4 regions of the Pantoea sp. X-Soil-MYKO-1785 genome follow, and region 3 is predicted to be linked to each of the others. Evidence: riboswitches for the same ligand, from Rfam matches in the RefSeq annotation. Region 3 holds a riboswitch; each other region holds the start of a gene.
What was found. Region 3 has a riboswitch for thiamine pyrophosphate ahead of thiC (phosphomethylpyrimidine synthase ThiC). Riboswitches for the same ligand answer to the same signal wherever they lie in the genome.

Region 1 (3,843 bases), on a different replicon from region 3:
CATGACGTAACCCAGACCTTCGGCCGAACCGACCCATTCGCCAATAATCGCGCCGATTGGCGCGATGGCCGCGGCCATCCGCAGCCCCGAGCCGAGCGCTGGCAGGGCGGCCAGCAGCCGGACATGGCGCAGTTGCGATCCTCGTGAAGCGCCCAGCGTGCGAGCCAGATCGAGATAACCCGGACTGACGCGGCGCAGGCCATCATAAAAGGCCGAGGTCACCGGGAAGAAAATCACCAGTACCGCCATCGCCACTTTGGCGCTCATGCCGAAGCCAAACCACAGCACCAGCAGCGGTGCCAGTGCAAAGACCGGAATCGCCTGGCTGGTGAGCACCAGCGGCATCATCCAGCGCTGCAGACGTGGCGAAAACGTCATGCCGAGCGCCAGCAGGCAACCCAGTACTACGCCAATCGCCATTCCACTCAGGATTTCAGTGAAGGTGATCAGGCTGTGATAGCCGAGCCAGCTCTTACTGGTCCAAAGCGCCTGCGCAACGGCCGCCGGTGAAGGCAGCAGAAACGCCGGCACCGGCAGCAACGTCACCAGCCACCACAGCGCAATCAGGCCGCTGCACAGCGTGATGCCACGCCACAGCGGGGCAAAGCGGCTGAGCTGTTTCATAGCGTCACCTTAGCCAGCTGTTGCAGCAAAGCGGCCTGGCTGCGAATCACGCCAGCATCATCAGGCGCGCGCGGCGGCTGACCCGCTAATGGCGGGCAGGGTTCAATGCCTGAGCCGGTCAGCACCCGCATATGATGGCTGAGTCGGCAGGCTTCCGCCGCGTCGTGAGTGATCAGCAACACGGTATGTTGCGCCAGCACCCCGGCGGCCAGGGTCTGAATCTGGCTGCGGGTCAGCGCGTCGAGCGCGGAAAAGGGCTCGTCCATCAGGACAATCGGCTTTCGTGCATATAAGGTGCGCGCCAGTGCGGCCCGCTGCCGCATGCCGCCAGACAGGGTGGCGGGCCGGGCCGTTGCGTAGCGAGTCAAACCAACCCGCGCCAGCAGATGCTGCGCCCAGTCGCGGTCCGGTTTTTCGCCGTGCAGACGACTGGCCAGGCAGACGTTTTGCTCCACGCTCAGCCACGGATAGAGCAAATCCTGCTGGCCCATCCAGGCGATCCGCCCGGCCAGCGGCAGGCCATCACTGCCGCTGACCAGCCCGGATGTCGGCGGCGTCAGGCCAGCAATGACGCGCATCAGGCTACTTTTCCCGACGCCGCTGGCACCCAGCAGCGCAGTGAAGGCCGCGGCGGGGATCTCCAGGTCGAGTGAGTCGAACAGTCGATGCGAACCGAAATCCAGCCTGAGCTGACGGACAGAGATGCCCGGTGGCGATAACCGCGTTGAACCGTTCATCGGGATGCAGTCAATGAGTCATTCAGGCCCATCTGCTGCTGGTCGAGGCCCATCTGCCAGAAGTCGGATTCCAGCCGGGTGGCGGTAGTGAATATCGTCGCCAGTTGGTCGAATCGCTCAGCCCCGGCGCGCTGTTGGGCCAGCGTTTCAAACAGATTCAACGCCGCGCGAACACCGGCCAGATAATCGGCATCGCCGTAATTCTGAATCCAGTCGGCGTAAGGATTGCCTGCGATCACCGTCGCGGGATGGTGTAACAGCGTCAGGCCGATTTCAGCATAGCCGGCAACGCACGGCATTAGCGCGGTCATCAGCTCAAGCGCATCTCCGCTGTGGCCGACGTCCAGCACGTAACGGGTGTAGTTGATTGTTTCAACGGCTTCGGCCTGGCTGGCCAGCACGGCTTCGCTGATCCCCCACTGCTGGCAGTAAGCCACATGCAATGGCAGTTCATTGACGATGGCGTTGAGAGATGCCGTTGCTGCACGTAACGCTGCCGGGTCGTGCAGTTTACTGACCAGCAGCCCATAGGCGCGGGCAAAGTGCAGCAGAAACAGATAATCCTGGGTGAGGTAATGACGAAAAGCGGCAGGAGGCAACTGGCCCTGGCCGAGCTGCTGCACAAAATCGTGCGACACGTAGGCGTGCCAGTGATCGCCCGCCTGGTGACGCAGGCGGCCATAAAAGCCGGTGTCGAAAAGCGCAAGTGACATAGGATCTCCATTAACGGTTCGTTAACATAAGGAGATCCGGGCATACGATGAAGAACAGGCAAAAACGCAGAAGATGATGCAGAAACGTTGCCGACCCGTCCCTTCGCTGGCATGACCCAGATCAGGTTCAAAGGGTTCGGCTTGCGCCATCTCAGCCCATTACAGGACACCCCTCGGAGACGTTTGTTATACGATAATTATCTGCTGAATACAACGGCACGCCGCAGTCCAGCTCAACCAGTCGCCCGCTTACTGCTGCGGGTCGGCTGACCAGAATAGCCTGTTCTGTCGATACAAGGTGACAGCGTCACTCCAGATCTTCACCATTGCTGGCGATCACTTTTTTATACCACCAGAACGATTTTTTCCGGCTGCGCGCCAGCGTGCCGTTGCCCAGATCGTCACGATCGACATAAACAAATCCGTAACGTTTACTCATTTCGCCGGTCGAGGCGGCAACCAGATCGATGCAGCCCCAACTGGTATAACCCATCACCGGCACACCGTCCGCAATCGCATCGCCCATCGCCCGGATATGTTCACGCAGATAGCTGATGCGGTAATCATCTTCAATCTCACCGGCGTCATTAAAGGTATCCCGTGCGCCCAGACCATTTTCGACCAGAAACAGCGGCTTCTGATAGCGGTCATACATCATATTCATGGTGATGCGTAAGCCAAGCGGATCAATGCCCCAGCCCCATTCACTGCGCGTCAGATGCGGGTTGGTCAGAGATTTCACCACGTTGGCGGCGCTGCTGTTAAGCTCGTTCATCTCTGCTGACGCGCAACGCGAGGCGTAGTAGCTGAACGAGACAAAATCGACGCTGTTTTTCAGAATCTCAGCATCGCCGTCGTCAATCTGCAGGCTGACCCCTTTTTCCCGAAACAGGCGGGCCGCGTAGGCGGGATAGTATCCGCGCGCCTGCACATCAATAAAGAACAGGTTTTCGCGGTCTTTTTCCAGCGCCGCCCAGACATCTTCCGGTTTGCTTGACCATGGATAGAAGTTGCCGCCCGCCAGCATGCAACCGACCTGATTAGCCGGATTTATTTCATGGGCGATTCTGGTCACCAGCGCGCTCGCCACCAGCTCATGATGGGCCGCCTGATACTTAACCTGCTCATGATTTTCACCTGCTTCAAACACCAGCCCGGCACCGGAGAACGGACTGTGCAGCAGAATATTGATCTCATTAAAGGTCAGCCAGTACTTCACCAGACCGTCAAATGCCTCAAAGCAGCTGCGGGCATAGCGGGCAAAAAAGTCGATCATCTTGCGGTTGCGCCATGAGCCATATTCAGTAACCAGATGCATCGGCACGTCAAAGTGACACAGCGTAACCAGCGGTTCGATATTGTATTTACGGCACTCTTCAAACACCGCCCGGTAAAAGGCGATCCCCTGCGGATTCGGCGTCAGCTCATCCCCATTCGGAAAGAGACGGCTCCAGGCGATAGAGGTGCGAAATACGCTGAATCCCATTTCCGCCATCAGCGCAATGTCTTCCGGATAGCGATGATAGAAGTCTATTGCGTCGTGGCTGGGGTAAAACTCATCGTCACGCAGGGTGAAACGTTGCTCCAGGCCTAACTTCACCGGCATCCGGTGCGGACCGTGGGGGATCATGTCAACGGTGGTTAAACCCTTTCCGCCTTCACGATAGCCTCCCTCAGCCTGGTTGGCGGCTAACGCGCCGCCCCATAAAAATCCTTGCGGGAATCTTGATTCAGACATGAAATCCTCTGTTTTGGGTCAGAATTGCCGG
Region 2 (3,843 bases), 2.6 Mb from region 3:
TGGAGGTTTCCGTGGTGCGCCGTGCGGCGCTGGAAATTGGCGAGCCGGCGCTGATGATGCTGGAACACAACCTTCAGCTGCAACGCATGTCGGCTGAGCGGCATGACAGCCAGGCGTTTCTCAGCCTTGATGATGAGTTTCACCGGCTGATTGCCGAGAGTATTGATTGCAAGCTGGCGTGGGAAACCGTCGAGAACATCAAAGCAGCGATGGACCGGGTGCGTTTTCTCACCCTGAGTGAAGTTTCACCGCCGGAAAGCCTGATTGAGCAGCATGAGGAGATTTTTTCAGCGTTGAAACATCACGACGCAGACGCCGCCGAAGCCGCGATGCGCCGTCATTTGCAGGAGATGATTTTCTCAATAACCCCTATCGCCGAGCGCAACAGCGCCTGGTTTGAAGCACCCTGACACGGTAATGTGCCGTCCCGCCGCCTCAGCGCGGGATGGCGCATCTACCGCTACCACCACTGATGAAAATGGTGCACCGGCCCGATTCCCGTACCGACCTCCAGTGTATCCGCCTGTAACAACGCCTGCTGCAGCCAGGCTTTCGCTTCGGTGATCGTATCAGCCCAGTCGGCGTGACGCGGACGCAACGCCGCCAGCGCCGCTGACAGCGTGCAGCCGGTGCCGTGAGTATGACGGGTATTGACCCGCGCGGTGCTGAACCGCTGCTGGCCCGACGGGGTGATCAGCCAGTCCGGGCTGTTATCAGCCGTCAGGTGACCGCCCTTGATCAATACTGCCTGACATCCCGCCGCCAGCAACGCCTCGCCCTGCGCCCGCATCTGCGCTTCGCTCTCCGCCACCGCGCACCCCAGCAACGCTGCTGCTTCCGGCAGATTCGGCGTAATCAGCGACACCTGCGGTAACAGCAGTTCGCGGACGCTGGCAATGGCATCGGCGGATAACAGCGGATCGCCGCTTTTCGCCACCATCACCGTATCCAGCACCACGAAAGGAATTGCGCTGCGTTTCAGCCGCGCCGCAACCTGCCCGACGATGGCGGTTTCCGACAACATGCCAATTTTAGCGCTGTCGATGCGCACATCGTCCAGCACCGAGTCGAGCTGGGCGGCCACAAAGTCTGCATCAATCCGGTAGACCGACTGAACGCCACGGGTATTTTGCGCCACCAGCGCGGTGATCACGCTGGTGCCATACGCGCCCAGCGCTGAAAAGGTTTTCAAATCAGCCTGAATCCCTGCCCCGCCGCTGGGATCGGTCCCGGCGATGGTCAGTGCATTAATGCGTTTCATGGTCAACCTCCAGCGTCCAGAGCGCATCAAGAAACGCTGTGGCAAAACTGCCGGGGCCGGCTGAGCTTGCCGCCGCCTGTTCACCGGCCCGCGCCATCACCTGACAGGCACTGGCAACGTTGAGCAGCCGATCGCCGCTCAGACTGCTGAAGCCGGCTACCACCGCCGACAGCGCACAGCCGGTGCCGACCACCCGCGTCATTAACGGGCTGCCGCCGCGAATGGCAAAGGTGCGCTGGCCGTCGGTGGCGTAGTCTACTTCGCCGGTCACAATCACCAGCGTTTGATAGTCGCGGGCCAGCTGCCGGGCAGCCTCCAGCGCTGCATCCGCCTGATGCAGGCTATCCACTCCGCGTCCGCCGCTGGCCTGTTGCGCCAGCGCCATGATCTCTGACGCGTTACCGCGGATCACCGCCGGCTGCTGGCTCAGCAGCCGCTGGCAGAAAGTGGTGCGCAGCGTCAGTGCGCCGACCGCCACCGGGTCCAGTGTCCAGGGCGTTCCCGCCTGCCTGGCGGCCATGACTGCCGCCTGCATCGCCTGCTGGCGCTCAACGGTCAGCGTTCCGACGTTTATCAGTAAGGCATCGGCAAAGCCGCTGAACTGCGCGGCTTCCTCCGCATCAATCACCATCGCTGGCGAAGCGTTGAGCGACAGCAGCACATTGGCGGTGAAGTTTTGTACCACGTCGTTGGTCATGCAGTGCACCAGCGGTGACTGACGGCGGAAACGGTGCAGAATGGGCGCGAATTGCGCAGCAGAAAGGTGTTGAGATTGATGTGTCATCATAGCTCCCAACCGGCGAACAAGAAGGCGAATGCGGTCAGGCATCAGACTTCCCTACGCTGGCATTATCCAGTTCAGGTAATACGGGTATTTCTCAGCCCTCTCCGTATGGAAAGCGGCACCCCGAGTCGTGTTACAGCCTGCAGCATAAGGAGGTGGCGCCGCGAAAGCAAGCCACAGCCACGTCACCCATCCTCGCGCCGCTGACACTTCGCATGATCCTGATCAATTCTCGCTACGGCAAAAACAGGCTTAATGCTGCGGGCCATAAAACTACCTCTTTTGAGGTAGCCATTTAAGCCAGAGCACAGGTGCTGCCCATCGCGGCATCGGGTTCCGCCCATAAGCGGTAGCCAGCCATAATAATTAGCCTGCGTAGAGCATCGCCGAAAAAACACCTCATTTCATGGAGTTAAACCACTCCAGGAGCGGAACTTCATACTATTCAGGATGTATGATGCGATTGTCAGCGCTTATTCCACACCGTCATCGATGGCAGGACATTATTATCGAACGCCGTGGCGCTATCGCGCCAAACGGCAGATACTATCTTTCCACCTATATTTCCGCCCGCTGTCTGCGCTGCGGCGAAACAATTCATCGTGTTTATTATCGGGATATCAGCGATCAACAGGCGCGCCGCTGGCTGGGATAGCGGCCCTGACGGCGAGCGGCTCAGACACAGTTAAAGTTAACAGTTAGTTAGCAATTTGTTAGTCTGGTAACTAATCATCGTCTGATCAGACTCTCTCTATGCCACTGCTGTTTGAAAGCTTAAGTCATCAAATCTATCTGTCCGCACCGCTGTTTATTCTTATCCTGCTGGGCTACGGCCTGACGCGATTGGGTAAATGGCCCGCCAGCATCAGCGAAGGGATGAACCGCTTCGTGTTCAACGTCGCGCTGCCCTGCATGCTGTTTGGCGTGATGAGCCATTTCTACCAGAGCCCGCCGGTTGACGCGCGGCTGCTGCTGGCCTTTTTTGGCAGCTGCCTGCTGGTGTTTATCGTCGGCCGGATAGTGGCAAAACGGCTGTTTAAGCTGGATGGCGTTGCTGGCTCGGTCTTCGCGCTGGGCGGCATCTTTTCCAATAACGTGATGCTCGGCATTCCGGTGGCGACGGTGCTGCTGGGGCCAGCGTCCCTGCCCTCGGTGGCGCTGGTGCTGGTGTTTAACAGCCTGATCCTCTGGACCCTGCTGACAATCTCGGTTGAGTGGGCGAAACAGGGCAGCTTCTCGCTGCAGGGGCTGGGACGCACCGCGATCGGCGTGCTGAAGAATCCGCTGATTATTGGCATTCTCAGCGGTACCGGCTGGAGCTTTTTGCAGCGTCCGCTGCCGCTGCTGGCCGCGGAACCGCTGCGGATGCTGGGATCGATCGCCGCCCCGCTGTCGCTGGTTACTCTTGGCATGAGCCTCGCTCATTACCGGGTGCGGGAAGGACTGAAAGAGAGTTATACCCTCTGCCTGCTCAAGCTGGTGCTGCAACCGATGACGGTGTGGGCCATCGCCTGGCTGACCGGCCTGCCGCCGCTGGAGAGTAAAGTGGTGGTGCTGCTGGGATCGATGGCGGTCGGGGTCAACGTCTACCTGATGTCGCAGAAGTTTAATGTGATTACCGGCCCGGCCGCTGCCAGCATGCTGTTTTCGACGCTGTTTGCTGCGGTGACCACGCCGCTGTGGATGATGCTGATGACGCTGGCGGGATATTAAAAAAAAGCCCCTCAACATCAGTCGAGGGGCTGTTGCGTGGCTATCGCAAAACTTATTCAGCCGCTTTGGTACGAATCAGGTAATC
Region 3 (3,843 bases):
GGTAAATCCGATCAGCGGCAGGTCGCCGTTCAGGCTCTTACGGATGGTGCGCACCGCGTTCATTACGTAACCCAGTTCCATTTCCGGATCGGGCACCGGCAAACGCTCTACATCTGCCCGGCAGGTTATCGGATGCGAAAAGCGCGGACCTTCGCCGGTTTCGAAATAGAGGCCCAGGCCCATCGCATCAGGGATAGTCAGGATGTCACTGAAGAGGATTGCAGCATCCAGCGGATAGCGGCGCAGCGGCTGCAGCGTCACCTCACAGGCCAGCTCAGCATTTTTACACAGCGACATAAAGTCACCCGCTTCGGCGCGCGTCGCTTTGTATTCTGGTAAATAACGTCCGGCCTGGCGCATCATCCACACTGGCGTTACATCGACTGGCTGACGTAACAGGGCACGCAAATAACGATCGTTCTTCAGTTCACTCATTTCATTACTCTCTCAATTTCAGGCGTGTAGTGTAGCACTTTCACGCTTCGGCGCGGCACAGGGCGACGGTATCTTCAATCAGGCGGCGCGCCACGGTGCCCGGTGGCGGCAGTAAAGGCAAGGCATCAAAACGGAACCAGGCCGCATCCAACAGCTCTTTGCCGTCATGTTGCAGATCGCCATTATCATATTCCGCCATAAACGCCGTCATCAGCGACTGCGGGAATGGCCACGGCTGGGAGGTGACGTAACGGACATTTTTGACGCGGATATTGCTCTCCTCCATCACTTCACGTGCCACCGCCTGTTCCAGCGTCTCGCCGACTTCGACAAATCCAGCCAGTACGGTATAAACGTTATTACGATGACGGGCGTGATTCGCCAGCAGGATCTCATCGCCACGCCGGATCGCCACGATAATGCAGGGCGCAATCTGCGGATAATATCGCTCGCGGCAATGACTGCACAGACAGGCAAACTCATGTTTGCTGTGGTGCATTTCGTGACCACAGTAGCCGCACCAGCGATGGGAACGGTAGAACTCCGCAAGCTGTACGCCGCGGCCCGCCAGCTGAAACAGTCCGACATCCAGATCGATCAGCTGCCGCACCGAGAACATGCTCTCTGCACGTGGCTCGCAAATCAGCCAGACTTTTTCCCCCTGCCACTCGCCAATTACCCGGGCTTTGGTGCCAGTCAGACCAAAATTTTCGGCGCTTCCGTGGGGTAAATCACCTTGCGGCAACCAAAGTTTCTGCTCGTGGCTGACAATCCACCATCCAGCGTCTACGCTTGAGATTTCGCATTGCATTTATTTCGTCATCCTTAGCGTCAACTCGCACGCTGAAGTCCTGATGTTAAGTGTGTAGATAAACAACTATAACTCACATGGAGTTAGATATGCTTAACCAGTTAGACGTCCTGGCCGAACGCGTAGGTGGCAGTAACGAACTGGTCGATTCGTGGCTGGAAGCCCGTCGCCAGCTGTTAGTAACCTATTATCATCTGGTCGGACTTAAACCCAATAAAGAAGCCCTGACCCGCCTCGATGAGCAGGCGCTGGATAACTTTTGTCATGGCCTGGTCGATTATCTTTCCGCCGGTCACTTTAGTATTTACGAACGCATCATCAGTGAGATGAGCGGTGACAGCCCGATGATCGCGGCAGCCCAAATCTATCCCCCGCTGGAAGCCAATACTGAACGCCTGATGCAGTTGTATGATGGCCATCTGCAGCAGGCGATCGATGACGATAACTGCATGACGTTCCAGCAGGCGCTGTCTGAAGTCGGTGAAGTGCTGGAGGCGCGCTTTACGCTGGAAGACAAGCTGATCCAGCTGGCGTGGGATAACCACCTGGCACCACCACCGGTGGCCAATGACAGCCAGATTGCTCGTCCGGCATAAGGTTAAACGCAGGTAAAGGGGTTGTGATTCAGTTGCAGCCCTTTTATGCTGAAGGGGTTCTGATGGCCGACGCCAGAAGAACCCATTTTTTTCTGTTTGAACGTTAAGGTTTTTCGTCTTCAGCGGGCGCTCTGCCAGCCGCAGCGTAAAACCGCATTCTTGTCGGAGTGCCCAGTTGGGCTGAGACCGTTAATTCGGGATCCGCGGAACCTGATCAGGTTAGAACCTGCGAAGGGAACAAGAGTAAATATTATCGGTACGCCAGTCTTTTGCACTGCCCGTGCTGTTACTCCTTCCGAACTCCGGACAAGCATCATTCCCACTTACTGGAAGATTGCTATGTCTGACTCAAAAATGACCCGTCGTGAACAGCGTGCCCTGGCGCAGGAATTTATCGATTCACTGCAAGGCGGCAGCGCATTTCCCCGTTCTGAACGCATCTGGATTACCGGCAGCCGGCAGGATATTCGCGTGCCAATGCGCGAAATCAGGCTCAGTCCGACCCCGGTCGGCGGCAGTAAAGAACAGCCGCTGTATGAGCAGAATGAGGCGGTGCCGGTCTATGACACCGCCGGTGCCTATGGCGATCCCGCTGCGCAGATTGATCTGCATCGTGGACTGACAAAGTTGCGGGCGGGCTGGATCGAAGAACGCAACGACAGCCAGCCGCTGCCACAGCGCAGTTCAGACTATACCCAGCAGCGTCTGGCGGATGATAGCCTCGATCACCTGCGCTTTGACGCGCTGCCCACGCCGCGTCGCGCCCTCGCCGGCCGTTGCGTCACGCAGCTGCATTACGCCCGTCAGGGCATCGTTACGCCGGAGATGGAGTTTATCGCCCTGCGGGAGAATATGGGCCGTGAGCGAATTCGCAGTGAGGTGTTACTGCAACAACATCCGGGCCACAGTTTTGGCGCGTATTTGCCAGATAACATCACCCCGGAGTTTGTGCGTCAGGAAGTGGCGGCAGGCCGGGCGATTATTCCCGCCAACATTAACCATCCTGAATCGGAACCGATGATTATCGGACGTAACTTTCTGGTCAAAGTGAATGCCAACATCGGCAATTCAGCGGTCAGCTCGTCGATTGAGGAGGAGGTAGAGAAACTGGTCTGGTCGACCCGCTGGGGCGCCGATACAGTGATGGATCTCTCTACTGGCCGTAATATTCATGAAACGCGCGAATGGATTTTGCGTAACAGCCCGGTGCCAATCGGCACAGTGCCGATTTATCAGGCACTGGAGAAAGTGAACGGCGTGGCCGAAGCGCTCAACTGGGCAGTATTCCGCGATACGCTGCTGGAACAGGCTGAGCAAGGCGTTGACTACTTCACCATTCATGCTGGCGTGTTGCTGCGCTACGTGCCGATGACGGCAAAACGGCTGACCGGCATTGTCTCGCGCGGCGGCTCGATCATGGCGAAATGGTGTCTGTCGCATCATCAGGAGAGCTTCCTCTATCAGCATTTCCGCGAAATCTGTGAAATCTGCGCGGCCTACGATGTCTCACTGTCGCTGGGCGATGGTTTACGCCCTGGCTCGATTCAGGATGCTAACGATGAAGCGCAGTTTGCCGAACTGCGAACGCTGGGCGAGCTGACGCAGATCGCCTGGGAATATGATGTGCAGGTGATGATTGAAGGCCCCGGCCACGTCCCGATGCATATGATCCGCCGTAATATGACAGAGCAGCTCGATGTTTGTCACCAGGCCCCCTTCTATACGCTCGGTCCTCTCACCACCGACATTGCGCCCGGCTATGACCACATTACGTCTGGTATCGGCGCCGCAATGATTGGCTGGTTCGGCTGCGCAATGCTGTGTTACGTCACCCCCAAAGAACATCTTGGTCTGCCCGATAAAGAGGATGTAAAACAGGGTCTGATCACCTACAAAATTGCTGCGCACGCCGCCGATCTCGCTAAAGGCCATCCGGGTGCGCAGATCCGGGATAATGCGATGTCAAAAGCGCGCTTTGAATTCCGTTGGGAAGATCAGTTC
Region 4 (3,843 bases), 450 kb from region 3:
CCAGCAGCTGACACATCTGCGCCAGCCAGCCGACGCGGCCATAGACCGTCAGTAGGCCAAACACCGCCACCAGCACCGGCAGCACCAGCGTCATGGCACACAGACGCAGCAACAGCTGACGACCGGGAAAGCGGCGGCGATAGAGGGCGCGCGCCAGCGGCACTGCAGGCAGCAACGACAGCAGGGCGGAGAGCAGCGCCTGACCAAAGGAGAACGCCACAACGTGCTGCAGGTACTCATCCAGCAGCACGCTACGCCAGTCGGTGACCGGCGCGGCATTCCACAGCGAGATAAAGGCGAACAGCGCCACGCTGATTAACAGCAGCGTGGCGAGCGACCCGGGGATCAGCCAGCGCGGCATTAGCGGCTGACGGCGCGTTGCCACTGGCTAATCCAGCCAGAGCGCTGGCTGGCTACCTCTTCCGGCGAATAGTGCAGCGCGGTGGCGGGCACCTGCAGCGTGGCGAAGCCAGCAGGCAGGGTGGTTTTGATCGCCGGATACATCCAGTTGCCGGTCGGGATGGTGTTCTGGAACGCCGGCGAGACCATAAACTGCATGAACTGCTGCGCCAGTTTCGGCTGTTTACTGCTGGCTAACTGCGCAGCAACCTCGACCTGCAGATAGTGGCCTTCGGCAAACGGTGCGGCGGCGTAGTTCTCTTTTTTCTCTTCGATGATGTGATAGGCCGGCGAGGTGGTATAGCTCAGCACCAGATCGCCTTCGCCTTTCAGGAACAGACCGTAGGCTTCACTCCAGCCCTTGGTGACCGTCACGGTTTTCTGCGCCAGCTTTTGCCATGCCTGCGGGGCCTGATCGCCATAGACTTTCTGCATCCACAGCAGCAGACCTAATCCCGGGGTACTGGTACGCGGATCTTCATAGATGACCCGCCATTTTTCCGGGCTCTCTACCAGCTCTTTCAGGCTTTTCGGCGGATTTTTCAGGCGGGTTTTGTCATAGACGAAGGCGAAATAGCCATAATCAAACGGAACAAAGGTGCTGTCGTGCCAGCCACCCGGCAGCGTCAGCTGCGCGGTATCGACCTTGCTGGCGGCAAACAGACCGGTTTTTTGCGCCGCCTGCAGCAGGTTGTTATCCAGTCCCAGCACCACATCCGCTTTGCTGTTTTTGCCTTCCATTCGCACGCGATTCAGCAGCGACACGCCATCTTCCAGCGTGACAAATTTCAGTTCGCAATCGCACTGCGCTTCAAAGGCTTTTTTGACCGCCGGACCGGGGCCCCAGTCAGCGGAGAAGGAGTCGTAGGTGTAAACCGTCAGAACCGGTTTGGCAGCCAGTACCGGGGTGGAAAGTAACAGCAGCAGTGGCAGAACTTTGTTAAACACTTTGCGCTCCTTCAGGAGAATAGGGGATGAGTCGCAAAGGATCTGAGCAGCAGGCCTCTCAAATCCCTACGTCGGTATTAACCGAATCAGGTTCGACGGGTCTCTCTCAGCCGTTTGCGGTCAGCAGGCGGCACCCCGTTGAGAACGTCACATTCTAGTCATTTCAGCGTCAGCGCGAAAGCGTTACAGCGCGGGCGGCGCAAACCAGGCAGATTTAAAATCGAACCAGCCGAGGGTATTCATCCGCACGCCGCGCATGCTGCGCTGACCTTCAAGCAGCAGCCAGTGGTGGAACAGCGGATGCAGACCGGCCTCTTCCACTAACCGCTTGCTCCATTCGGCCAGCGGCAGCGCTTTTTCACGCCAGCGGGCGGCATCAGCGTGCCAGTCGATCGGCAAACAGTGATGCAGCAGCGGGATCTCATACAGCTGGGCAAACAGTGAAAAGGCCAGTGGCAGCGTGAAGTTCACGCTGCCGAGCCAGATATCGCTGTCGGCCTCGCCCTGATGCCAGCATTCGTAACTGACTTCACGCGTCTCCAGCGTAACGCCGTGCTGCGCCAGCAGCGGACGCAACGCATTGGCAATGCCTTCGTGCTCAACGTGCTGACTGTACCAGGTGAGCGTCAGGTGAGTCAGGCCGGGCGGCTTTTCGACCGGGGTAAGATCGCGGCGGTGATGCCAGCGCGGCAGCAGGCCATAGGCCGGAAACCAGTAACGCTGATAGCCGACGCCGGCGTGGTTGAGCAGGGCGATGGGATTGAACAGATAGCTGACCCAGCGCCGTATCGTCTCGTCACGGCCTTTTTCCGAACGCTGATCAAACAGCAAATAGTAGCAGCCTTCTTCCAGCCGGCTCTCTTCCTGGATCTCATCCGCGCCGTCGCCCTGCAGGCGCACACCTGCGTAGACCAGCTCATCGCTGATATCCGGCAGTACCCAGATAGAGACGTCATCAATCAGCGCGCGAAAGCCAAAATAATCATCAAAGGCTTCTATCTTCAGCTGACTTTCCTGATTGCGGATCACGCTGTAAGGGCCGGTGCCGATCGGCTGGCGGGCAAAGTCGCGCTGCGTGGGCCACTCGCGCGGCAGGATCATCGCACTGACGCTGGCCAGTAACCAGGGTAACCAGTCGTCGGGCTGGCTTAAGGTGATATCCAGCGTCCACGGAGCGGGCGAGTCGAGCTGTTGAATATGGGAAAACAGCGGCTGCTGACGCTGACGTTCCAGCGTGGCGATAACATCGGCCATCTCCAGTTCGCGACCATGATGAAAGCGAATCGCCGGTCGCAGAAAAAAGCGCCAGTGGAGCGGGGAAGTCTGCTGCCAGTGATGGGCAATATCGGCCTCTATTTCCCCATTTTCCTCATTTATGCGCGTCAGGCCATTAAAAATCTGGCGGGCAATATGGGTTTCGGAGCGGCGCAGGGCGGAGCCCGGCAGCAAATTCAGCAGCGGGCGGTAGTAAAGCACCCGCAGAATGTGTTTTCCCTGACGGAAACTGCGGCCAAGGTGAGCGCCAATCATCTGCCTGACCTGATTCTTATCGCCGACCAGTTGCACCAGCTGATCGATGCGATCCTGATCCAGCAGATCCTCAGCGCGCTGCTGCTGTAGCGCCAGCCCGGTGTAGCAGAAGGTCAGTTGTGAGCGCTTACCGCGTCCGGCTTCGGCCTGCCAGATTAACCAGCCGGCCGCCTGCATCCGGTTGAGTAAGTTGCGCATATGCCGGCGTGAACAGTGCAGCAGGTCAGCCAGTTCGCTCAGGGTGATCTCCTGCGTCTGCCCCTGGCAGCTTTGCCACAGGCGTATGAACTGCTGCTTCAGGCGAGATGAGAACATAAAAGAGGAACTCCCGGTGAAAAGCGCTCTGTTTTTCTTGCCGCATTTTAAGGGCAAACTTTGCTCTATGGGAAGAGCGGGAGGCATTCAGCTATGAATGGCGTTCGACCCTCATGCCGCTGTTCAGCGGGATGCTTTTCTGAGTAGGGTGCAATTACACCGCCAGCAGATGATCTCTGCTGGCTTTTTTCATGCTGCACGGTATCGTCTACCCTTCTTCTCTTCCCCTGTTCATCCTGTAAGGGATTTCGGTATGAAATCGCTGTTAACGCGGCAGCGCCGCATCAATCCGGTCTACCTCGCTTTTATGGTCGCCTCGTTCATGCTGGGCGTGGCGGGCGCATTGCAGGCACCGACCCTCAGCCTGTTTTTAACCCGTGAGGTGCAGGCCCGCCCATTCTGGGTCGGGCTGTTTTTCACTATCAATGCGGTGGCCGGTATCGTGGTGAGTATGCTGGTGGCAAAGCGATCGGACAGCGTCGGCGATCGCCGCAACATCATTCTGTTCTGCTGCCTGATGGCGCTGGTTAATGCGCTGCTGTTTGCCTTTACCCGCCACTATCTGACGCTGATTACCCTTGGGGTGCTGCTCTCGGCGTTAGCCAGCGTGTCGATGCCGCAGCTGTTCGCGCTGGCACGTGAATATGCCGA

Region 1: another riboswitch for thiamine pyrophosphate. It lies ahead of tenA (thiaminase II); the one in region 3 lies ahead of thiC (phosphomethylpyrimidine synthase ThiC).
Region 2: another riboswitch for thiamine pyrophosphate. It lies ahead of thiM (hydroxyethylthiazole kinase); the one in region 3 lies ahead of thiC (phosphomethylpyrimidine synthase ThiC).
Region 4: another riboswitch for thiamine pyrophosphate. It lies ahead of thiB (thiamine ABC transporter substrate binding subunit); the one in region 3 lies ahead of thiC (phosphomethylpyrimidine synthase ThiC).

Annotation. Positions count from the first base shown of each region.
Region 1 covers NZ_AP036001.1:376,358-380,200, forward strand. Annotated here, with positions in the region: gene AC6I8D_RS21730 (ABC transporter permease) at 1-624, opposite strand, end outside; gene AC6I8D_RS21735 (ABC transporter ATP-binding protein) at 621-1,361, opposite strand; gene tenA (thiaminase II) at 1,358-2,074, opposite strand; TPP riboswitch at 2,156-2,258, opposite strand; gene AC6I8D_RS21745 (6-phospho-beta-glucosidase) at 2,382-3,812, opposite strand.
Region 2 covers NZ_AP036000.1:2,807,255-2,811,097, forward strand. Annotated here, with positions in the region: gene AC6I8D_RS13425 (GntR family transcriptional regulator) at 1-410, shown strand, start outside; gene thiD (bifunctional hydroxymethylpyrimidine kinase/phosphomethylpyrimidine kinase) at 461-1,261, opposite strand; gene thiM (hydroxyethylthiazole kinase) at 1,248-2,045, opposite strand; TPP riboswitch at 2,080-2,181, opposite strand; gene AC6I8D_RS13440 (hypothetical protein) at 2,503-2,700, shown strand; gene AC6I8D_RS13445 (AEC family transporter) at 2,799-3,758, shown strand; gene ahpF (alkyl hydroperoxide reductase subunit F) at 3,811-3,843, opposite strand, start outside.
Region 3 covers NZ_AP036000.1:238,215-242,057, reverse strand. Annotated here, with positions in the region: gene hemE (uroporphyrinogen decarboxylase) at 1-435, opposite strand, end outside; gene nudC (NAD(+) diphosphatase) at 476-1,246, opposite strand; gene AC6I8D_RS01085 (Rsd/AlgQ family anti-sigma factor) at 1,336-1,842, shown strand; TPP riboswitch at 1,996-2,096, shown strand; gene thiC (phosphomethylpyrimidine synthase ThiC) at 2,182-3,843, shown strand, end outside.
Region 4 covers NZ_AP036000.1:687,036-690,878, forward strand. Annotated here, with positions in the region: gene thiP (thiamine/thiamine pyrophosphate ABC transporter permease ThiP) at 1-385, opposite strand, end outside; gene thiB (thiamine ABC transporter substrate binding subunit) at 361-1,347, opposite strand; TPP riboswitch at 1,393-1,495, opposite strand; gene sgrR (HTH-type transcriptional regulator SgrR) at 1,531-3,192, opposite strand; gene AC6I8D_RS03055 (MFS transporter) at 3,446-3,843, shown strand, end outside.